DNA from 3 places in the Kitasatospora sp. NPDC015121 genome. Region 2 is predicted to be linked to each of the others. Evidence: riboswitches for the same ligand, from Rfam matches in the RefSeq annotation. Region 2 holds a riboswitch; each other region holds the start of a gene.

Region 1 (7,648 bases), on a different contig from region 2:
CCGGCGTCGCGCGGTGGTCGGGAGGCGGCCGGGAGGCCGCCGCGGGGCCGCCGCGGGGCCGTCCGGTGGCCGCGAATGCGGCCGGGGGCTCACGGTTGCTCCCCCGTGCGTGCAAACATGTGCTGTTACATAGGACTTAGGGGTCCGTTAAGGGACCGCCTCCAACGAGGAGTGAGAGCTGCCATGAGTGGCGACAGGGACACGGCGGCGGCGCTCGCCGAGGGCTCCACCGTGCCGACCCAGACCGGCCCTGCCACCGCCACGGCCCGGGTCCCCAAGTACTACGGCCTCAAGCGGCACCTGCTGCAGCTGACCGAGACCCAGCCGGCCGGTACGCCGGTCCCGCCGGAGCGCGCGCTGGCCGCCCAGTTCGACACCTCGCGCACCACCGTCCGGCAGGCCCTGCAGGAGCTGGTCGTCGAGGGCCGGCTGGAGCGGATCCAGGGCAAGGGCACCTTCGTCGCCAAGCCGAAGGTCGCGCAGGCGCTGCAGCTCACCTCGTACACCGAGGACATGCGCGCCCAGGGCCTGGAGCCGACCTCCCGGCTGGTCGAGGTCGCCTACATCTCCGCCGACGACCGGCTGGCCCCGCTGCTGGACATCAAGCCCGGCGGCCGGGTGCTGCGGATCGAGCGCCTGCGGCTGGCCAACGGCGACCCGATGGCGATCGAGGTGGCGCACCTGTCCGCCAAGCGCTTCCCGGCGCTGCGGCGCAACCTGGCCAAGCACAACTCGCTGTACACGGCGCTGCGCGAGGTCTACGGGGTGACGGTCGCCGAGGCCGAGGAGACCATCGAGACCACCCTCGCCAACCCGCGCGAGGCCGGCCTGCTCGGCTCCGACCTGGGCCTGCCGATGCTGCAGCTGTCCCGGCACTCCTTCGACGCGGACGGCGCGCCGGTGGAGTGGGTGCGCTCGATCTACCGCGGCGACCGCTACAAGTTCATCACGCGGCTGAACCGGCCGGCCTGACCGGGGCGCGGCCGGCACGTCCGGGTGGCCGACACGTCCGGGTGGCGGTCCGGCTCCTGGTTGACGGGGTAGTGACAAGGGTCACCCGCCTGCCCTACCCTCGCGGGGACCTTCCGATCACCGAGGGTGCTGCTCGGCGGACGCACGGCCGTGTGCGTTGCGGTGCCACTGAGGTGACTCCTCGTCAGCCTCCGGGAGCCTCTCGTGTCGTCGTCCCATCTTCCTCCCCCGGGCGCCCCGCCCGTGGTGTCCGCCGCCCGGGTGCTGGCGGGCCTGTGCCTGCTGGTGCCGATCGTGGTGATGCTGTGGGTGCCGTCCTACCGCAAGGTCGCGCCGGAGCTGGGCGGGGTGCCGTTCTTCTACTGGTACCAGCTGCTGTGGGTGCCGCTGTCGGCGCTGTTCTCCGGCACGGCGTACCTGCTGCTCAGGCGTGACGAGGCGGCCCGCCGGGCCGCCTCCGCCGTCTCCGCGCCCACCGTCGCCGGTCCGCGGGACGGGGGCCTGGCGTGAAGCACGTGGACTGGACCGCGATGACGGTCTTCCTGCTGTTCTTCGTCCTGGTGACGGTGATGGGCTTCCTGGCCTCGCGCTGGCGGCGGGCGGACGACGCCCAGCACCTGCACGAGTGGGGGCTGGGCGGCCGGAGCTTCGGGACGTGGGTGACCTGGTTCCTGCTGGGCGGCGACCTGTACACGGCGTACACCTTCGTCGCGGTGCCGGCGGCGGTCTACGCGACCGGCGCGATGGGCTTCTTCGCGGTGCCGTACACGATCATCGCGTACCCGCTGGTGTTCCTGTTCCTGCCCCGGCTCTGGTCGGTCTCCCGGGTGCACGGGTACGTGACGCCGGCCGACTTCGTGCGCGGCCGGTACGGGTCGCGGGGGCTGTCGGTGGCGGTGGCGCTGACCGGCATCCTGGCGACCATGCCGTACATCGCGCTGCAGCTGGTGGGCATCCAGGCGGTGCTGGACGTGCTGGGCGTGGGCGGCAGCGGCAACTGGTTCCTGCGGGACCTGCCGCTGTTCGTGGCGTTCGGCGTGCTGGCCGCGTACACGTACTCGTCGGGGCTGCGGGCGCCGGCCCTGATCGCGTTCGTGAAGGACGCGCTGGTGTACGTGGTGATCCTGGTCGCGGTGGTGTACATCCCGATGCGGCTGGGCGGCTACGGGGACGTGTTCGACGCGGCGGCGCGGAAGTTCTCGAAGCCGGGCTCGCCGGGCAAGCTGGTCCTCGCCGAGGGCGGGCAGTGGACGTACGCGACGCTGGCGTTCGGGTCGGCGCTGGCGCTGTTCATGTACCCGCACTCGGTGACCGGCGTGCTGGCGTCGAAGTCGCGCAACACGGTGCGCCGGAACATGGCGATCCTGCCGGCGTACTCGCTGATGCTGGGCCTGCTGGCGCTGCTCGGGTTCCTGGCGATCGCGGCCGGGGTGGGCAGCAAGGACGGGAAGCCCTTCAACAGCCAGCTGGCGGTGCCGCAGCTGTTCGCGGACATGTTCCCGTCCTGGTTCACCGGGGTGGCGTTCGCGGCGATCGGGATCGGGGCGCTGGTGCCGGCCGCGATCATGTCGATCGCGGCGGCGAACCTGTTCACCCGCAACGTGTACAAGGAGTTCCTGAAGCCGGGCGCGACACCGGCCGAGGAGACCCGGGTGGCGAAGATCGCCTCGCTGCTGGTGAAGGTCGGCGCGCTGGTGTTCGTGCTGGTGATGGACAAGCAGGTGGCGATCAACTTCCAGCTGCTGGGCGGCCTGTGGATCCTGCAGACCGCGGTGGCGCTGGTGGCGGGCCTGTTCACCCGCTGGTTCCACCGCTGGGCGCTGCTGGCGGGCTGGGCGGTCGGCATGGGGTACGGGACGTGGAAGGCGTGGGGGATCTCCTCGGCGGCGACCAGGCACTTCGGCGGCAACAGCACGCCGATCCCGTGGATCGGCGAGACCGGCTACATCGGCCTGACCGCGTTCGTGCTGAACGCGGTGGTGGCGGTGGTCCTGACGCTGGTGCTGCGGGCCCTGAAGGCCCCCGAGGGCGCCGACGAGACCTCGAAGGCCGACTACTCCGCGGAGGCCGGCGACGAGGCCGTGGAGCACGCTCCGCAGCCCGCGGCGGCGCACTGACGCACCGGGGGCGCGCACGGCGGCGCCCGTACGCCCTGTGGTCGCGCCGTTGCCCCGATCGACACCGGGGTGACGGCGCGATCGTCTGTTATGACCGGCCGTCCGGCGGAGAGACCGGGAGAAGACGACACACCGCACGCGCCACCGACCACGGGGAGCCACCGCCATGACCGACCTCAGCACGCTGCGCAACGGGCACCGACCGGAGGCGGAACGGCCGGAGCGGCCGCGCCGGCTCCCCTCGGTGCTGATCGCCACCCGGCACGGCGAGTCGACCGCCAACGTGGAGTTCCGGCACGCGGACGCCAGCGGGGCGCTCTCCGTCCCGATCACCTGCCGGGACGCCGACATCCCGCTCTCCCTGCGCGGCCAGGACCAGGCCCGCGACCTGGGCCGCTGGTGGGCCGGGCGGCCGCCCGCCGAGCGGCCGCGCTCGGTGTGGTGCTCGCCGTACGTGCGCACCGCGGAGACCGCCCGGATCGCGCTCGCCCAGGCGTCCGGCCTCGGCGCCGTGCCGGTCGGCCTGACGGTGCGCCACGACGAACGGCTGCGCGACCGCGAGCTGGGCGTGCTGGAGATGCTCACCAAGGCCGCGATCGAGCGCGACCACCCCTCCGAGGCGGCCCGCCGGCGGCGGATGGGCGAGCTGTACTACCGGCCGCCGGGCGGCGAGTCCTGGCTGGACGTGGCGCTGCGGGTGCGCGACCTGCTGCGCGACCTGGGCGAGGAGGAGGCGGGCCGGCCGGTGCTGGTGGTCGCGCACGACTGCACGGTGCTGATGCTGCGGCACGTGCTGGACCGGCTCACCGAGGACGAGCTGCTGGCGCTGGACCCGGTGGCGAACTGCTCGACCAGCGTCTGGCGGGCCCGCGAGGGGCGGCTGCGCCCGTCCGGCTGGAACCAGACCGGCCACCTGACGCCCTGAGGGCCCCGGGCCCGGACGCCCCGCCTCCGCCCGGCCTCCGCCCGGCCTCCGCCCGGCCTCCGCCCGGCCTCCGCCCGGCCTACGCCCGCGCGAGCGTCCCGGCGGCCCGCCCCGGGCCGCCGAACGCCCGCCGGTAGGCCTGCGGGGTGGTGCCGAGCCGGCGGCCGAAGTGGTGCCGCAGCGCGGCGGCGTTGCCGAAGCCGCAGCGGGCGGCGACCGCGTCGACGCTCTCGTCGGTGGACTCCAGCAGGCGCTGCGCGAACAGCACCCGCTGGCCGGTCAGCCAGCGGTGCGGGGTGGTGCCGGTCTCCTGCCGGAAGCGGCGGGCGAAGGTCCGCGGCGACATGTGGGCGAGCCGGGCGAGCTGGTCGACGCCGGTCTCCCGGTCGAGGTGGCGGCGCATCCACTCCAGCACGCCGGCCAGCGAGTCGCCCTCGCCCTCGGGCAGCGGGCGGTTGATGAACTGGGCCTGGCCGCCGTCCCGGTGCGGAGCGACCACCATCCGGCGGGCGATCGCCCGGGCCACCTCGGCGCCCTGCACCTTGCGGACCAGGTGCAGGCAGGCGTCGATGCCGGCGGCGGTGCCGGCCGAGGTGATCACCGGGTCGTCGTCGACGTACAGCACGTCGGGTTCGACGGTGGTCAGCGGGAAGCGCTCGGCCATCAGCGCGGCGTACTGCCAGTGGGTGGTGCAGCGGCGGCCGTCGAGCAGTCCGGCGGCGCCGAGCAGGAAGCTGCCGGAGCAGATCGACAGCAGCTGGGCGCCCCGGTCGTGGGCGGCCCGCAGCGCGGCGAGCAGCGGTTCGGGGTAGTGCGCGCGGATGCCGGTGGCGGTGGCGATGACCAGGTCGGCGCCGGCGAGCCGCTCGGGGCCGTGCGGGACGTCGACGGTGAAGCCGGCGTGGGTGCGCATCGGTCCGGGCCGGTCGCCGACCAGCGCGAAGTCGTAGACCGGCAGGCCGGCCTCGCTCCGGTCGAGGCCGAACACCTCGCAGGCCACGCCCAGTTCGAAGGGGTGGATCTCTTCGAGGACCACCACGGCGACGTTGTCGAGCTTCCGCATGCGCCCAGGATGGCAGTGGCAGGATTTCGTGGCAATGGTGCGTTCCTGCCACTCGTCGGCCGGGGGCCGGGGGCGGACAGTGGAGGCATGACCACCGCGCTCGCCCTGCTGGGCCTCATCGGCGGTTTCGGCCTCATCGGCGTCCTGGTCGGCCGCGACCTGGACCGCCACGGCCGGACCGGCCGCGACACCGTGCACCGCCCGACCGGCTACCCCTTCGACCCGGACCTGGCCGACCCGCGCCGCCGCCGGTCCGGCACACTGTCCGGATGCAGCCCCCGCTCGTCCGCCGCGCCCTCGACCACGACCTCGCCGCCGCCGGGGAGGTCACCGTCACGGCCTTCGTCGGCGACGGCCACACCCGTCCCGACTCCCCGTACGTCGAGCGCCTGCGCGACGCCGCCCGGCGGAACCGGGAGGCCGAGCTCCTGGTCGCCGTCGACGGCGCCGGAGCCGTGCTCGGCTGCGTGACCTTCGCGCCCGGCGGCACCCCCTGGGCGGACGTCGCCGGGCCCGACGAGGGCGAGATCCGGATGCTCGCGGTCGGCCCGGCGGCCCGCGGCCGGGGCGTCGGCCGGGCGCTGGTGGAGGCGTCGATCGCCCGCAGCCGGGAACTCGGACTGGGCGGGATGGCGTTCTCCACCCGGCCGGGGATGACCGCCGCACACCGGATCTACCACGCCCTGGGCTTCGTCCGCGCCCCGGAGCGGGACTGGTCGCCGGCCCCCGGCACCGACCTGATGGTCTACGCGACGCGGTTCTGAGCCGGCGCCGGCGCCGTTTTCGTTGTCTACGCGCGACGCCACCACCGCGACACGCGCCACTACATCTGGTGCTTCCAGTTCCAGCCACCACAACATGTATGCTCACTCTCGCTGTCGACGCAGGGGAACCCGGTGGAAGTCCGGGACTGCCCCGCAACGGTGAGCGGGCTGTAGTCGACGCCCGCGCAGTCCGAGGACCTGCAGACGGTGTGCGACACGGCATCCCCGCAGACGCCTTGTGCAGCACAGCTTTGCCGTCCGGTCTCGCGGGCGGACCGGGGGTGGGTCTTTCGCGCGCCGGAACGCGTTCTCGTTCCCTCGTGCCGCCTTCCCCTGGCCGCGTGCGGTCCCGGACACCCGAGCCACGTCCGCCGCCGCCACAGGAGAGAGTGCGCCTTGACCGTCGCCGCCTCAGTCACCCTGCCGTCCCAGGGATCCGCCGACGCCTTCACCGACCCCGGTGCGGCGTTGCTGCGGCTGCTCACCGACCGCAGCACCGACCTCCCCCAGGTGGACCCCGGCCACGTCGCCGCCGCCGCGCTGCGCGGCCGCCACGCCGGTTCGGACTTCGCCGAACTGCGCGGGCTGGCCGTGGAGGCCGCCGCGTCGATGATCGCCGAGGACCCGCAGTACTCGAAGCTGGCCGCCCGCCTGCTGGCGCTGGAGATCCGCGACGAGGCCGCCACCCAGCAGGTCACCTCGTTCTCCTCCTCGGTGGCCGTGGGCCACGCCGAGGGCCTGATCGGCGACGCGACCGCCGCGTTCGTGGCCCGGCACGCCGACCTGTTCGACTCGCTGGTGGACGAGGCGGCCGACGACCGCTTCGAGTACTTCGGCCTGCGCACCGTGCAGTCCCGCTACCTGCTGCGCCACCCGATCACCCGCAAGGTGGTCGAGACCCCGCAGCACTTCCTGCTCCGCGTGGCGGCGGGCCTGGCGGTCGGCACGACCGAGGAGTCGGTGCGCGAGGTCGCCGAGCTGTACACCCTGATGAGCCGCCTGGAGTACCTGACCAGCTCGCCGACGCTGTTCAACTCCGGCACCCGGCACCCGCAGATGTCCTCCTGCTACCTGCTGGACTCGCCGCTGGACAACCTGGACTCGATCTACAACCGGTACGCGCAGATCGCCCGGCTGTCCAAGCACGCGGGCGGCATCGGCCTGTCCTACTCGCGGATCCGCTCGCGCGGCTCGCTGATCCGCGGCACCAACGGCCAGTCCAACGGCATCGTGCCGTTCCTGCGCACCCTGGACTCCTCCGTGGCGGCGGTCAACCAGGGCGGCCGGCGCAAGGGCGCGGCCTGCGTGTACCTGGAGACCTGGCACGCCGACATCGAGGAGTTCCTGGAGCTCCGCGACAACACCGGCGAGGAGGCCCGGCGCACCCACAACCTGAACCTGGCGCACTGGATCCCGGACGAGTTCATGCGCCGGGTCAACGCCGACGCCGACTGGTCGCTGTTCTCCCCGGCGGACGTGCCGGAGCTGGTGGACCTGTGGGGCGCCGAGTTCGACGAGGCGTACGTCAAGGCCGAGCTGGCGGGCAAGGCCGTGCGCACCATCCCCGCGCAGACCCTGTACGCCCGGATGATGCGCACCCTGGCGCAGACCGGCAACGGCTGGATGACCTTCAAGGACGCCTCCAACCGGGCCGCCAACCAGACCGCGCTGCCGGGCCGCACGGTGCACTCCTCGAACCTGTGCACCGAGATCCTGGAGGTCACCGACGACTCGGAGACCGCGGTCTGCAACCTCGGCTCGGTCAACCTGGGCGCGCACGTCGCCCCCGGCGCCACCGCCGCCGACC
Region 2 (7,648 bases):
GCGGCGGTGGCGCCGGGGTGGCGGGGGGCGGGGGTCAGGACTCGGTGAAGTAGTGGGCCTGGTCGAGGTCGTCGAGCAGGCCCGGGTGGTCGGGGTGCCAGCGGAGGAGGGTGCGGGTGGCCTCGGCGGAGGCGGGCACGTCGAGGGGGACGACGCGGGCGAGGAAGCCGAAGTGGGCGTCGGCGCGGGCGGGGTCGACGGGGGCGGTGGGGAGGCCCAGGCGGGTGCCGATGCGTTCGGCGAGGGTGCGGAAGGGGATGCCCTCGTCGCCGACGGCGTGCAGGCGGGTGCCGGCGGGGGCGTGTTCGAGGGCGAGGCGGTAGAGGCGGGCGGCGTCGCGGGTGTGGACGGCGGGCCAGCGGTTGGTGCCGTCGCCGAGGTGGCCGGAGACGCCGGTCGCGCGGGCGGTGCGGATCAGGAGCGGGACGAAGCCGTGCCGGTCCAGCGGCCCGTGGACGACCGGGGGGAGGCGGACGACGGAGCTGCGGACGCCGTCGGCGGCGGCGTCGACGAGGGCCCGTTCGGCTTCGGTGCGCGGGGCGCCCGGGGCGACCCGGGACTCGAGGGCGGGCTCGCCGTTGGCACCGCCGCCGGCGGCGATGCCACCGGTGCCGACCAGGGGCTTGCCGGTGCCCGCGAGCGCCTCCACCAGCGCCCGGACGGCGCGCAGGTCGTCGGCCATCGCGCCGGCGTAGTCGCCGCCGAGCATCGCCTCGTGCTTGAACGCCAGGTGCACCACGCCGTCGGCGGCCGCCGCGGCGGCGCGCAGGCCGTCCAGGTCGTCGAGGTCGCCGCGCCGGACGTCCGCGCCGAGGGCGGTGAGCGCGGCGGCGGAGGCGTCGGAGCGGGCCAGGCCGGTGACCCGGTGGCCGGCCGCGAGCAGGTCGGGGACGAGGGCGGAGCCGAGGTGGCCGGTGGCTCCGGTGACGAAGACGTGCATGGGAACGGACCTCCGAGTGATGGGACTCTGTCTCATCACCATAGCCCGTGCCGCTCCGCGATGCGACCAAGTCCCGTCACGTAGAATGCGGACCATGGCCAGATGGGACCCGAACGCGCGCGAACGGCTGGAGCGCGCCGCGCTCGAACTCTTCGTCCGGCAGGGCTACGACCGCACCACCGTCGCCGAGATCGCCGAACGGGCCGGCCTGGCCAAGAGCACGTTCTTCCGGCACTTCGCGGACAAGCGCGAGGTGCTCTCCGGCGGCGACGCCCTGGCCCGGCTGCTCGCCGGCGCGGTGGCCGCCGCCCCGCCCGGGGCCTCCCCGCTGGAGGCCGCCGGGGCCGCCCTGGCCGCCGCCGGGGAGCACGCCTTCACGGCCGAGCGCCACCAGGCCGTCCGCGAACGGCAAGGGGTGGTCGCCGCCAACCCCGAACTCACCGAGCGCGAACTGCTCAAGCGCGAGGCGCTGGCCGCCGCCCTGGCCGACGCGCTGCGCGGGCGCGGCACCCCCGACCCCGCCGCCGTCCTGACCGCCGAGCTGACCCTGCTGGCCCTGCGCACCGCTCTCGCCCGCTGGACCGACCGCCCCGGCCTGGACTTCACGGCCCTCGCCCGCGAGGCGCTCACCACCCTGCGCGACACCGCCGCCACCCTCTGAGGGCCCGCACCCGCCCGTCGCCGCCCGTGCCGCCCGCCGCGACCCCGGGGCGCCCGCGCCGTCCGGACGCCCGAGGCGGGGCCGGGCCGTGTCAGGGCGGCCTGGGAGAATGGACTCCTCGCCGACCACCACGACCGAGGAGCTGACGCCGGTGCCCGAGGGGCATGTGATCCACCGCCTGGCCAGGGAGAACCACGAGCTGTTCGGAGGGCGCCCGGTGCGGGTGTCGAGTCCGCAGGGGCGGTTCGCCGAGGGGGCCGCGCTGATCGACGGGCGGGTGCTGGACGACGCGGAGGCGCACGGGAAGCACCTGTTCCTCGGCTTCGGCGCGCACTGGCTGCACGTGCACCTGGGGCTGTACGGCACGTACGCCTTCGGGGCCGGCGAGCCGCCGGCGCCGGTGGGCCAGGTCCGGCTGCGGATGGTCAACGACGCCGGCTACGCCGACCTGCGCGGCCCGACCGCCTGCGAGCTGCTGACCCCCGCCGAGAAGGCCGCCGTGCACGGCCGGCTGGGGCCGGACCCGCTGCGGCCCGGCGAGGCGGGGGACGCGGCCTGGCGGCGGGTCTCCCGCAGCGGCAGCACGGTCGCCGCCCTGCTGATGGACCAGAAGGTGCTGGCGGGCGTGGGCAACGTCTACCGCGCCGAGGTGCTGTTCCGGCTCGGGATCAACCCGCACCGCCCCGGCCGCGAGCTCTCCCGCCCGGAGTGGGACGCGATCTGGGCCGACCTGGTCGCCCTGATGCACGACGGCGTGGCGGCCGGCCGGATCGACACCGTCCGCCCCGAGCACACCCCGGAGGCGATGGGCCGCCCGCCGCGGGTGGACGACCACGGCGGCGAGGTGTACGTCTACCGGCGGCACGACCAGCCCTGCCTGGTGTGCGGAACGCCGGTCCGCACCGAGGAGCTGGCCGCCCGGAACCTGTTCTGGTGCCCCCGCTGCCAGCGGGTCTGACGCTCCGTCACCGCGTCAAGCCTTGACGCAAGGTTGACCCGGTCTTGGGCGAGGGCCCCGGAGCGGCGCTCCTATTGTCGGGTCCATGCCCGTGCAACCGTTCCAGGGCCCGCGCCCCACCCCGGCGCTCCCGGTCCTGCCGTACCGCAAGCCCACCAGGGGACGCGACTACTGGGTGCTGGACGACGTCCTCCCGGACCCGGACGCGGTGCGGGCCAGGCACCTGGCGCGCACCGACTGGGACGAGGGCTACCCGCACCGACCGGAGTCCTGGCCCGGCCTGCGGGCGATGCCCGGCCTCGAACCGGACGAGCTGGCGCACGTCGAGGCGCTGGTGCGGGCGGCGACCGGGGCCGAGCGGATCTGGGCCCGGGAGGGGGCCGGCGGCGGCACGTTCAACCACAACTGCGTGCAGGTGGTCGGCGCGGGGGAGTGCGAGCCGCGCCCGCACACCGACGCGCGTTCGCTCTGCCGCTACGCGGCCGTGCTGTACCTCAACCCGGCGGTGCCCAAGCGCTGCGGGACCAGCTTCTACCGGCAGAGCTTCCCCGGCGGCCGGCTCGGCGGCAACAGCGTGGTCGCCCCGCACGACAACCTGGTGGACGCCCTCGGCACCCGCTTCGTCCCGCCCGACTCGTTCACCGAGGACCTCGCCGTGCCGCACCGCTACAACCGGCTGCTGCTCTACACCGCCAACCTGATCCACACCGCGACCGAGTACCACGGCAGCACGCTCGCCGAGAAGCGGATGACCTGCGTCTTCTTCTGGATGGCCGGAGCGGCCGGGACGGCCTGACGCCGCGTCACCACACTCCTGAACAGGCGTGATCTGCGCCACCCGGGCCCGGGCGGGCACTTGCCCCCGGGCCCGGCGCGGGCCTACGGTGGGCGGGCCGTGGTGCTCGGGAAGCCGGTGCACTGTGTCCGCCACGAGAGTGGTCGGCACAGGAGTCCGGAGCGGCCCTCGCCACTGTGATCGGGGAGTCGTCGGCTCCCACCTCGTGCCACTGGCCGCCCGCGGCCGGGAAGGCCGGGCGCCGGCGCGCAACACCCCGTCAGCCAGGAGACCGGCCACGGCATCTCACGAAGTGATCCACGAGGTGCTGGAGCGTGAACGCGGATGACCGCGCATGAGTCGACCCTGCCCGGGAACGGTCCCGGATCCCCCCTGCCCGCCTTCCGGTGGCGGCGCGAGGACACCCTGCGCACCGCCGGGTTGATGGCGGTGATCCTGGCGATGCACGTGGTGGCGTTCGGGACGCTGCTGTTCCTGGTCGCGCCGCACCACTACGCCGTCGGCACCCAGGTGTTCGGCGTCGGCCTGGGCATCACCGCGTACACCCTGGGCATGCGGCACGCCTTCGACGCCGACCACATCGCGGTGATCGACAACACCACCCGCAAGCTGATGGCGGACGGCCGCCGCCCGGTCTCGGTGGGCTTCTGGTTCGCCCTCGGGCACTCCTCGATGGTGGTGATCATGGCCGCCATGGTGGCCGGCGGCGCGGCGCTGGCGGGCACCCTGATGGACGAGGACTCCACCACCCACCAGGTGCTCGGCACCATCGGCACCACCGCGTCCGGCGCCTTCCTCTACCTGATCGCGGCGCTCAACCTGGTCGCCCTGCTGGGCATCTGGCGGGTGTTCCGGGCGATGCGGGCGGGCGAGTACGACGAGGGGGAGCTGGAGAAGCACCTGGCGGCGCGCGGCCTGCTGGCCCGGCTGCTGAACCGGGCCACCCGCTCGATCAGCCGCCCCGGCCAGATGTTCCCGGTCGGGATGGTGCTCGGCCTGGGCTTCGACACCGCCACCGAGGTCACCCTGATGGTGATGGCGGGCTCCGGCGCGGCCTCCGGCCTGCCCTGGTACGCGGTGGTCTGCCTGCCGCTGCTGTTCGCCGCCGGGATGAGCCTGTTCGACACGCTGGACGGCACGTTCATGAACTTCGCCTACCAGTGGGCGTTCGCCAACCCGGTCCGCAAGGTGTACTACAACCTGACCATCACCGGGCTGTCGATCGCGGTGGCCTTCGTGATCGGCACCATCGAGCTGGTCGCCGTGCTGCACGACAAGTTCGGCCTGGTCGACCCGGTCACCGGCTGGATCGCCGGACTCAGCCTGGACAACGTCGGCTTCGTGATCGTCGGCCTGTTCGTGGTGGTCTGGGCCGCCGCGATCGGCTACTGGCGGATCGCCAAGCGCTCCCGGGCGTTCGCGCAGGCCTCCTGACGGCGGGTCAACCGGTGGCCAGGATCAGCGTCCCGGCCACCGCGAGGCCCGCGCCCAGTACCTGCACCCGCAGCAGCCGCTCCTTCAGCAGGCCGCGCGCCATCAGCGCGGTGACCACCGGGTAGAGCGAGGCCAGCACGGCCGCGACCGCCACCGAGCCCAGGTAGGAGGCGGCCGCGTACAGGCCGTTCGCGGCCACGTCGGCGACCCCGACGGCGGTCAGCGCGGGCAGTTCGCGCAGGCCCGCCCGCAGCTCCAGCGGCTGCCGGCGGGCCCGCGCGGCCAGCATCCCGGCGCCGACCGCGGTGTTGGTCAGCCGCTGCACGCACAGCGTCAGCAGCAGCGCGCCGCCCGCGCCCGCGTGCGCGACCAGCGCCAGCACCGCGCCGAAGGCGAACGCCGCGCCGAGGGTGAGCACCAGCACCCGCCGGCTCACGGACGCCCCGCCGCGCTGCGGGCCGCCCGCCAGGGCGACCCCGGTGACGGCCACCGCGATGCCCAGCGCCTGGACGGCGCCCGGCCGTTCGCCGAGGAACAGGCCGACCCCGACCGGCACCAGCACGCCGACGGTGGCCAGCGGCGACACCACGCCCATCGGCCCCAGAGCCAGCGCCCGGTAGAACGCCAGCAGCGCGAACGGGCCGATCACGCCCGCCGCCACCGCGTACCAGAGGGCCGGCCCGGCGCCGGCCCAGCCGCCGGTCGCGGTCACCGCCAGCGCGAGCACGCCGGCGGCCGCCGACTGCGAGAGCACCACCACCGTCGGCGCGGGCAGCCGCCGGGTGATCGCCCCGCCGCCGTAGTCGGCGACGCCCCACAGCAGGCTGGCGAGCAGGGCGAGGGCGGCGCTCATGAGGCGACGGGGGAGGCGGACGGCATGGTGGACTCCGCAGTACAGTCGGTGGACCTGGCGATGCCGCCGCAGCATAGTTCAACCCAGTGCACTGACCCAACCAGAATATTGGACTGCCCCGTGCCGGACGCCGATCTCGTCACCCAGGCCCTCGCCCGCAACCTCAAGCGCCTGCGCCTGGAGCGCGGCCACACCCTGGACGCCCTGGCCGCCCGCTCCGGGGTCAGCCGGGGCATGATCGTCCAGATCGAGCAGGCCCGCACCAACCCCAGCGTCGGCACCGTGGTCCGGCTCGCCGACGCGCTCGGCGTCTCGATCGCCCGGCTGCTCGACTACGACGCCTCCTCCGCCGTCCGGATCGTCCCGGTGGAGGACGCCGTCCGGCTGTGGACCGGACCCGAGGGCGGCAGCGGCACCCTGCTCGGCGGCACCGAGGCCCCCGGGCCGCTGGAGCTGTGGTCCTGGCGCCTGCACCCCGGCGAAGCGCACACCTCCGACCCGCACCCGCCCGGCACCGTCGAGATCGCCCGGGTCGACGAGGGCGTCCTCACCCTCGTCCTGGACGGCCGCGACCACCGCGTCCCGGCCGGCTCCACCGCCTCCTACGAGGCGGGCACCGCCCACGGCTACCGCAACGACGGCGACCTGCCGTGCCTGGTCACCATGGTCGTCTCCGTCCCCCCGCCCGGGGCGTAGCCGGCCCGGACGGGGAGACGGAGTCCCGGTACGGCGAAGGGGCCCCGGGCGAACCCGGGGCCCCTTCGCCGCGCTCCGTCAGCCGCCGTAGCGGCGCCGGTACAGCTCGACCCGGCCCTCGGTGTCCATCAGGCGGGCCTTGCCGGTGTAGAACGGGTGGCTCGCCGAGGACGTCTCGACGTCGACCACCGGGTACGTCCGCCCGTCCGCCCACGCGACCGTGCGGTCGCTCGCGGCGGTGGAGCGGGTCAGGAACGACAGACCCCCGGTCTTGTCCCGGAAGACCACCGGGCGGTACTCGGGGTGGATTCCCTGCTGCATGACTGCTCCTCCTCGCTGGAGTCCTCGCTGGATGCTTGCGTGCCGGACCGGACGGGTGCCGCCCCCGGGCTCAGCGGGCCTCGCGGAACTCCACGTGGCGGCCCGCCACCGGGTCGAACTTCCGCAGGGCCATCCGGTCGGGGTCGTTGCGGCGGTTCTTCCGGGTCACGTACGTGAAGCCGGTGCCCGCCGTGGACCGGAGCGTGACCACCGGTCGCAGTTCGCTGCGTGCCATCGTCTCGTCCTCCCTCTCCCGGCAACGATTGCCGTTTTCACCACGTCACAACACGAGGCCCCCCGCCCGCATTCCCGACCCCGTCGGCCGGTCCCGACAGGCGCCCCGGCGAGCCCGTTCGTACGCTCGGACCATGTCCGACGCGCACGCCGCCCGACGCGAACGCCTCCGCGAGTACTGCAGCGCCTCCGGAGCCGACGCCGCGCTGATCACGCGCGCGGCCAACGTCCGCTACCTGACCGGCTGCCCGCCGCTGGGCGCCGCGCTGCTGCTGACCCGGGACCGGGCGGTGCTCGCGGTGCCCGAGGGCGCGGAGCCCGACGCGGGCGGCGAGCGGCCCGGCGAGCCCGAGGTCACCCGGCTGCCGGTGCCCGCCGAGGGCGACGCCGCGTTCGCCGCCGCCGAGGCCGCCGCCCGGCTGCGGGTGCGCGACCTCGCGGTCGAGGAGCACGACCTGACCGTGGCCCGGCACCGCGCCGTCGCCCGCCTGGCCGGGACGACCCGGCTGCTCGACCTGGACCGGGCGGTGGAGCGGCTGCGGGTGGTCAAGGACGAGTACGAGATCGCCGACCTGCGGATCGCCGCCGAGATCGCCGACCAGGCCCTCGGCGAGCTGCTCGAGTCGATCCTGGTCGGCCGCACCGAGCGGCACCTGGCGATGGAGCTGGAGCGCCGGATGATCGACCACGGCGCCGACCGGGCCGCCTTCCCGGTCTCGGTCGGCACCGGCAGCCACTCCGGCCTGGAGCACCAC
Region 3 (7,648 bases), on a different contig from region 2:
CCAGCAGCCCCATCACCGACGGCATCCGGCACCTCCACCGAAGAGACGACACGACACCCCGTCTCTGCCACCAAGGCACCGACACTATGTCTGACCAGCGAAAACGCACCCATCGCTATTGGAAAGACAACGGCTTCTGAGACCCGGCGGGGTGCGGCGATCGGGCGTCCGCCGCCGGACCGGCCGGTGCGTCATGCACCTACGGCCTCCGCGCGGGGGGAACGGCGTTCGGATCGAGCCGGAAGGACGAGGTCTGCGGAACGGGACCAATCCGCCGTGGCCACCACGGCGAAGAGTCGGTGTGCGTGGGACCTGACCAGGTCTCCTCACGCACCTCGGGGACGGGGCTCTCCGGCTGGCACCACGGGTCCCGTCCCCGGCCGATCAGGGCCGGATCACGTCAGAGGACGATCAGCCCCAGGCCGAGCAGGCCGTGCCCGAAACCGTAACCACTGCCGTAGCCGTTGCCGTTGCCGTAGTGGGACGGGCCCCAGGTGGTCTCGCTGTACTGGTAGTGCTCGCGGTCCGTGTACGAGACGTGCTCGGTCATCGCGGAAGTCTCGTGGCTGTAGGACTCCTCCACGTGGCTGCCGGCCGCGAGGGCGGAACCGGCGGCGGGAACCGCCACCAGCCCGGCGGCGAGCAGGGACACGGCGGTGATGCGGGCGATGCGCTTGGTCATCGTCGACCTCTCCGTTCGATCGGACGGCCGGTGCCGTCCGCTGCCCACGACGCTATGGATCCGGCGGGAGGACCGCTCCCCGGTTGGGCCGGACAGTCCTGCCCGGACCGTCACCTCTTGAGCCGTTCGGCGATCCAGGGGACGCTGCGCCCGGTCTGTTCGGCCAGTTCCCGCAGGGTGGCGCCAGCGGACCGGCGTTCCCGCAGCCATCCGGCGATGTCCGCGGTGCCGACGAGCCGTGCCGTCCGCTCGTCGTTGATCCCCACCCTGGCACGGCGTCCGGCCGGGGAGTTGACGCCGGTGGGCCGGAGCGGGATGCCGTTGTCGGCGAGCAGGCCGCGCAGGGTGGCGCGGCCGATCCGCAACTGCCGGGCGGTCTCTTCGATGCTCAACTGCCTTTCGGTGTAAAGCGTTTCGAGCGCATCGGGGAGGGCGGTGAAGCCGAGCCGTGCGGCGGCCTCCCGGGCCCGCGCGTGGGCCTGGGCGGAGCGGGTGCGGCGCCCGGCGAGCAGGTGTTCCGCCCGCGTGCGCACCAGTTCCGCCGGGGCGGGCCGAGCCGCCTGCCGGGCCGCGGCTCGGGTCAGCTCCCCGGAGCGGGCCATGGCTTGGCCCGTCGCGAAGTTCTCCCGCAGCTCGGCGGAAGCCCGGTAGGCCGTGGTCTGGCGCGCCGAGCGGGTTCGGCCCAGTTCGCGCGAGCTGAGCGAGCGCCTCCTGCGCAGTCCGTACCGGGTGCGGTAGTCGGCGGCGGTGAGGCCGTGTGCCCGCAGGTGGGAGCCCAGGGCGCGAAACCCCCGGCCGCAGATGTGGCACACCACCAGGTCGGTCGGTTGGTCACGCACGAGTGCCCCGAAGTCCGGGTGCTCGGTGCCGGGTGGGTGCGGACCCGGGCCCGGCTCGTGCGCTCGGACCGGATCACCGGCGCTGATCGAAGTGGTCATGGCACCTACCCGCTCCCCCGAGCGCTCATCTGTTTCCCTTCGGCAAAGAGGCCGTGGATCGGCAGCGAGGCGCCGCGCGCCGTTTGCCCGCCGGACGGCCCGTCCAGCACTATTGCACATAGGTTGCAATAGCAATCAGCAGGCAATACGGAAGGGTGGGCTGGTGTCGCAGTCACCGGTGGTGCTGGGGATCGAGTCGTCGTGCGACGAGACGGGGGCGGGGCTGGTCCGAGGCGGAGTACTGCTCGGCCAGGCGGTGGCCTCCAGCATGGACGAGCACGCCCGCTACGGCGGCGTGGTGCCGGAGATCGCCGCCCGGGCGCACGTGCACGCGATGGCCCCGGTGGTGCGCGAAGCCCTTGACCGGGCCGGGCTGACCCTCGCCGACGTCGGCGCGGTCGCCGTCACCACCGGCCCCGGCCTGTCCGGCGCGCTCCAGGTCGGCGTCGCCGCCGCGAAGGGATACGCGTTCTCGCTCGGCGTGCCGCTGTACGGGGTGCACCACCTGGCCGGACACGTCGCCGCCGCGACGCTGGACGGCGGGCCGCTGCCGAACCCGTGCGTGGTGCTGATCGTCTCCGGCGGCCACACCTCGCTGCTGCTGGTCCGCGACCTGGCCCGCGACCCGATCGTCCACCTCGGCGACACCCTGGACGACGCGGCCGGCGAGTGCTTCGACAAGACCGCCCGCATCCTCGGCCTGCCCTACCCCGGCGGCCCCGCCATCGACCGCGCCGCCCGCACCGGCGACCCGGCCGCCGTCCGGCTGCCCCGGCCCCTCACCGGGCCGAACGACGACCCGTACGCCTTCTCCTTCTCCGGCCTGAAGACCGCCGCCGCCCGCTGGACCGAGACCCACCGCGCCGCCGGCACCGCCCCCAACGTGCCGGACGCCGCCGCCTCCCTCCAGGAGGCGATCGCCGACACACTGACCCGCAAGGCCGTCCGCGCCTGCACCGACCACGGCATCGACACCCTCGTCGTGGTCGGCGGCGTCGCCGCCAACTCCCGCATCCGCGCCCTGACCGAGCAGCGCTGCGCCGCCGCCAGCCTCACCCTCCGCGTCCCACCCCTCCACCTGTGCACCGACAACGGCGCGATGGTCGCCGCCATCGGCGACCTGCTGGTGCGCTCCGGCGCCGCGCCCGCCCCCCTCGACGTCTCGATCGACCCGTCCGCGCCGCTGGAGTACGCCGCACTCACCCCCCGCCCGCGAGTGGCGGCATGACCGCGCACCAGGTCCGGCTGCTGCCGCCCGGCGACCTGCTCGACATCACCGCCGAGGTCCGCGCGGTCTACGCGGCCGCCTTCGGCGGGCCACCCTGGCACGAGCCCGCGCACCGCGCTGACGCCTACCTGGAACGGCTGGCCCAGGACGTGCTGCGGCCGAGCTTCACCGCCGCCGCGGCCCTCGGCCCGGACGGCGACCTGCTGGGCTTCGCCACCGCCTGGACCACCCCCGACCCCTTCCCCGACGACCGCTCCCACCCCCAGGTCGCGGCCGCGCTCGGCCCCGACCGCACCAGCGCCTGGCTGTGCGGCGCCCGGGTGGTCGACGAACTCGCCGTCCATCCCGGCAACGCGGGGCGGGGCATCGGCGCGGCCCTGCTGGAGGCCGTCACCGCCGATGCGGCCGGCGGGCGCTGCTGGCTGCTCACCACGGCCCGGCCCGACGGCCCGCTGGACTTCTACCTCCGGCAGGGCTGGCACCCGGCCGCACCGCACCTCGACGACCTGGCCGTCCTGCTCGGCCCCCGCCACCCCGCCGGAGCCGAGCGGTGAACCCCGAGACCCGCGCCCGGCTGCGCACCAGCCGCCTGCGACTGCTGCGCCGGGCCCTGCGGGCCATCGCCCCCGACACCCCCGTCCGAACGCCTTGCTCCGCCCTCGACCTCTCCGTCCAGGCCGAACGCCTGTGCGGCGGCCGGGCGTCGGGCACCTCCGACAGCGAGTTGCCCGGGGTGGCCCGCCGCTACCTGACCTGATCCAGACTCCCGAGCACCGCACCTGGAGGGACACCGTGCAGACCGCCGAGATCCGCAGCCGCTTCCTGGACTGGTTCGCCGCCCGCGGCCACACCGTCGTCCCGTCGGCGCCGCTTCCGACCCCCGATCCGCCCCTGTTGTTCGTCAACGCGGGCATGGTCCCCTTCAAGCCCTACCTGACCGGCGAGGCCCAGCCGCCGTGGCCGCGCGCCGCCAGCGTGCAGAAGTGCGTGCGCACCCTGGACATCGAAGAGGTCGGGCGGACCACCCGGCACGGCTCGTTCTTCCAGATGAACGGCAACTTCTCGTTCGGGGACTACTTCAAGGAGCAGGCGATCGCCCAGGCCTGGGAGCTGTCGACGGCCGCACCCGCCGACGGCGGTTTCGGGCTCGACCCGGCGCGGATCTGGGTGACGGTCCACCACGACGACCGCGAGTCGGCCGCGTTGTGGGCGCGGATCTCCGGCCTCCCAACGGAGCGGATCGTGGAGCGCGGCGACGCCGACAACTTCTGGTCGATGGGTGTGCCCGGCCCGTGCGGCCCCTGCTCGGAGCTGTACTACGACCGGGCCCCGCACTCGGCCGGGACGGCGGTCCGGCCGTCGACGAGGACCGGTTCATGGAGTTCTGGAACCTGGTCTTCATGCAGTACGAGCGCGGCGAGGGCACTGGCAAGACGGGCTATCCGATCCTCGGCGAGCTCCCGCGCCGCACCATCGACACCGGCATGGGCCTGGAGCGGATGGCCACCCTGCTCCAGGACGCGCCGAACCTGTACGAGACCGACCAGCTCCGCCCGGTGCTGGACCGGGCCGCCGAACTCGCGGGGGTCCGCTACGGCGCCGACCAGCAGGCGGACGCGCGGCTAAGGGTGGTCGCCGACCACGTCCGCACCGCGCTGATGCTGCTCGCCGACGGCACCGCACCGGGCAACGAGGGCCGCGGCTACGTGCTGCGCCGCATCCTGCGCCGTGCGGTGCGGGCCATGCGGCGGCTCGGCCACCAGGATCCGGCACTGCCCGAACTGCTGCCGGTGGCCCGCGACCGGATGGCCGACTCGTACCCGGAGACCGCCACCGACTACCCGCGGATCGCCGAACTCGCCACCGCCGAGGAGGAGGTCTTCCGTTCGACCCTCCGCCAGGGCAGCACCGTGCTGGACACCGCGATCCGCCGCGCCAGGGACAGCGGGACCCGGGCCCTGGACAGCGCGGAGGTGTTCCGGCTGCACGACACCTACGGCTTCCCCGTCGACCTCACGCTGGAGACCGCCGCCGAGCAGGGCGTCACCGTCGACCGGGCCGGTTTCGCCGCCCTGATGGAGGCCCAACGCGAGCGCGCCCGCCAGGACACCCGCGCCAATAAGGCCCACCACGCCGACACCACCGCCTACCGGGCGCTGCTGGCCGACCACGGGCCGACCGACTGGCGGGTCTGGGACACCCTGGCCACCGAGTCGGCCGTCCTGGCCCTGTTCGACGCCCTCGGCGCGCCCGTCGCCGCGCTCCCGGCCGGCGCAATCGGCACCGCCGTGCTGGACCGCACGCCGTTCTACGCCGAGTCCGGCGGCCAGGCCCCCGACGCCGGCCACCTGACCGGTGCCGACGGCACGGACGCGGAGGTGATCGACGTCCAACGACCGCTGCCCGGCCTGGTCGCCCACCAGGTGCGCGTCCTGACCGGCGAGTTGACCGCCGGGGCGCCGGTGCGCGCGGAGGTCGACGCCCAGTGGCGGCACGGCGCCCGGCAGGCCCACTCGGGCACCCACGTGCTGCACGCCGCGCTGCGCCGGGTCCTCGGCCCCACCGCGCTGCAGTCCCGGTTCCTACAACCGGCCCGGCTACCTGCGGCTGGACTTCCCGTGGCGCTCCGCGCTGAGCGCCGCCACCCGCAGCGAGGTCGAGGAGGTCGCCAACCGGGCCCTGCGCGACGACCTCCCGGTCTCCGCCGTCTGGATGCCGCTGGAGCGGGCCCGGGAGCTCGGCGCGCTCGCCCTGTTCGGCGAGACCTACGGCGAGCAGGTGCGGGTGGTGGAGATCGGCGGCCCGTGGTCACGCGAGCTGTGCGGCGGCACCCACGTCGACCACTCCTCCCAGATCGGGGTGCTCGCGCTGACCGCCGAGTCCTCCGTCGGCGCGGGGCTGCGCCGCGTCGAGGCGGCGGTCGGGCTGGAGGGCTTCGGCTACCTCGCGCGCGAACGCGACCTGGTGGCCCGTCTCGCCGAGCAGCTCCAGGCTCCGCGCGCCGAACTCCCCGACCGCATCGCCGCGTTGACCGCCCGGCTGAAGGCCGCCGACCAGCAGGCCGAACGCCTGCGGCAGCAGGCCCTGGAGCGGCGCGCCGCCGGGGCCGCGCCGACCGCGCAGGACGTCCGGGGCGTGCTGCTGGCCCGGCTGACGGAGAGCGGTGACCCCGGTGACGCCCGACTGCTGGCCCGGGCGGTGCGCGACCGCCTGCCCGCCGACCGGCCCGGGGTGGCGGCCGTCACCGGCAGCGGCCCCAAGGGCGGCCACCTGGTGGTCGCGGTCAACCGGACCGGCCGGGACGCCGGCCTGTCCGCGGCCGACCTGCTCCGGGAGGCGCTGGGCGGCCGGGGCGGCGGCAGCGCCGACACCGCACAGGGCGGCGGCCTGAACGAGGCCGAGACGGCCCGCGCGGGCGAGACCCTGGCCGCCGAGCTGGCCGCCCGTGCCTGAACCGGCCGCGGCAACGGGCGTCCTCGACCTGCTCGGAGCGGGACGTAGAGTGGCCGGTGCAGCTGGTTCGCCCCGCCCTCCCGGGCGGGTGCGTCGCAAGAGGGAACCCGGTGGGAATCCGGGACTGCCCCGCAGCGGTGAGCGGGAACGACAGCCGTCACAGGCACTGGGGCCCACGGGCCCCGGGAAGCGACGGCCGGTAGGTGGCCGCCCTCCTTCGAGGGCGGGTGGCCGTGCCCGCGAGTCCGAAGACCTGCCGCTGCCCGCGGACCGCGGTGGTCCGCGGCCCCACCGCGACCCCGAGGGCGGGCGACGGCGACGGCGGGCCGCCCGGCCCGGCCGCCTCGTCCGCGCGTTCGGGTCCGTGAACTCGCGAAGGAGAGTTCCGTGAAGCGCACCACCTGCTCCGGGGTGACGGCCCGATGACGACCTCACCCGTCCCCACCCGCACGCCGGCCGAGTCCGCCGTCACGCTCGCCCACATCATGAGCGAGCACGACACCAACCTCTACGGGACGGTGCACGGCGGCGTGGTGATGAAGCTCATCGACGACGCGGCCGCCGCGGCCGCGGGCCGCCACGCGGGCGTCCCGGCGGTCACCGCCTCCGTGGAGGGGATGTCCTTCCTCGCTCCCGTCCGGGCCGGTGACCTGCTCAGCGTCCACGCACGGGTCGAACGCGCCGGGCGCACCTCCATGCACGTCTCGGTCGCCGTGACCTCGGAACGCTGGAACCTCACCGGCCCGGTCGCCGACGTCGCCACGGCCCGGCTGGTCTTCGTCGCGATCGGCCCCGACGGCCGCCCGCATTCCGTCCCGGCACTGCTCCCTGACGGCCCGTAACACCCGTCCGGACAGATCCTGGCGGTGGTTTGTTCGCATTTGCCATACTCGGCGCACCAGGAACCGAAGGGGACTCAGTGGATCACCGAGTGGTGGCGGACCTTCCCGCCGGGGCGGAGCGGTCCGGGCCGGACGAGGAGCAGGTCAGCCGTCGGCTGCTGCGCGAGGGCGGCAGTCGGTGCACCGAGCCGCGGGTGCGTGTCCTGGAGGCCGTCCGCTCGCACGGCGGACACTTGACGGCAAGTCAGATCCACGCCCGGGCCACGGCGGGTGGGCGCCGCATCGACCTCTCCACCGTCTACCGGACGGTGGAGAGGCTGATGGGGCTGGGCCTGCTGCACTCCCTGCACGGGCCGAACGGCGAACTCACCTTCGGCATGGTGGGCGAGCCGCACCACCACACGGTGTGCACCGGCTGCGGCGCGGTCGGCGAGTTCCCGGTGGCGCTGCTGGACGACGGCCTGTCCGCGGCGGCGGCGCACACCGGGTTCCGGGTCGAGGCGCT

What was found. Region 2 has a riboswitch for cobalamin ahead of nicT (Nickel transporter NicT). Riboswitches for the same ligand answer to the same signal wherever they lie in the genome.
Region 1: linked by a shared signal. The riboswitch ahead of ACZ3J7_RS21725 (ribonucleoside-diphosphate reductase subunit alpha) and the one ahead of nicT (Nickel transporter NicT) in region 2 are both predicted to bind cobalamin.
Region 3: linked by a shared signal. The riboswitch ahead of ACZ3J7_RS38320 (acyl-CoA thioesterase) and the one ahead of nicT (Nickel transporter NicT) in region 2 are both predicted to bind cobalamin.

Annotation. Positions count from the first base shown of each region.
Region 1 covers NZ_JBVHEH010000014.1:30,532-38,179, forward strand. The annotation lists gene ACZ3J7_RS21695 (GntR family transcriptional regulator) at 184-972, shown strand; gene ACZ3J7_RS21700 (DUF3311 domain-containing protein) at 1,177-1,482, shown strand; gene mctP (monocarboxylate uptake permease MctP) at 1,503-3,089, shown strand; gene ACZ3J7_RS21710 (histidine phosphatase family protein) at 3,256-4,014, shown strand; gene ACZ3J7_RS21715 (helix-turn-helix domain-containing protein) at 4,094-5,077, opposite strand; gene ACZ3J7_RS21720 (GNAT family N-acetyltransferase) at 5,347-5,841, shown strand; cobalamin riboswitch at 5,936-6,061, shown strand; gene ACZ3J7_RS21725 (ribonucleoside-diphosphate reductase subunit alpha) at 6,238-7,648, shown strand, end outside.
Region 2 covers NZ_JBVHEH010000004.1:237,647-245,294, reverse strand. The annotation lists gene ACZ3J7_RS07070 (SDR family oxidoreductase) at 35-940, opposite strand; gene ACZ3J7_RS07065 (helix-turn-helix domain-containing protein) at 1,035-1,601, shown strand; gene ACZ3J7_RS07060 (Fpg/Nei family DNA glycosylase) at 1,753-2,559, shown strand; gene ACZ3J7_RS07055 (DUF6445 family protein) at 2,645-3,355, shown strand; cobalamin riboswitch at 3,439-3,649, shown strand; gene nicT (Nickel transporter NicT) at 3,680-4,789, shown strand; gene ACZ3J7_RS07045 (EamA family transporter) at 4,797-5,642, opposite strand; gene ACZ3J7_RS07040 (XRE family transcriptional regulator) at 5,763-6,338, shown strand; gene ACZ3J7_RS07035 (type B 50S ribosomal protein L31) at 6,417-6,659, opposite strand; gene rpmG (50S ribosomal protein L33) at 6,730-6,894, opposite strand; gene ACZ3J7_RS07025 (aminopeptidase P family protein) at 7,028-7,648, shown strand, end outside.
Region 3 covers NZ_JBVHEH010000049.1:27,552-35,199, reverse strand. The annotation lists gene ACZ3J7_RS38355 (hypothetical protein) at 1-25, opposite strand, end outside; gene ACZ3J7_RS38350 (hypothetical protein) at 401-682, opposite strand; gene ACZ3J7_RS38345 (MucR family transcriptional regulator) at 793-1,521, opposite strand; gene tsaD (tRNA (adenosine(37)-N6)-threonylcarbamoyltransferase complex transferase subunit TsaD) at 1,784-2,848, shown strand; gene ACZ3J7_RS38335 (GNAT family N-acetyltransferase) at 2,845-3,402, shown strand; gene ACZ3J7_RS38330 (hypothetical protein) at 3,399-3,605, shown strand; partial or broken gene alaS (alanine--tRNA ligase) at 3,641-6,301, shown strand; cobalamin riboswitch at 6,347-6,576, shown strand; gene ACZ3J7_RS38320 (acyl-CoA thioesterase) at 6,724-7,143, shown strand; gene ACZ3J7_RS38315 (Fur family transcriptional regulator) at 7,236-7,648, shown strand, end outside.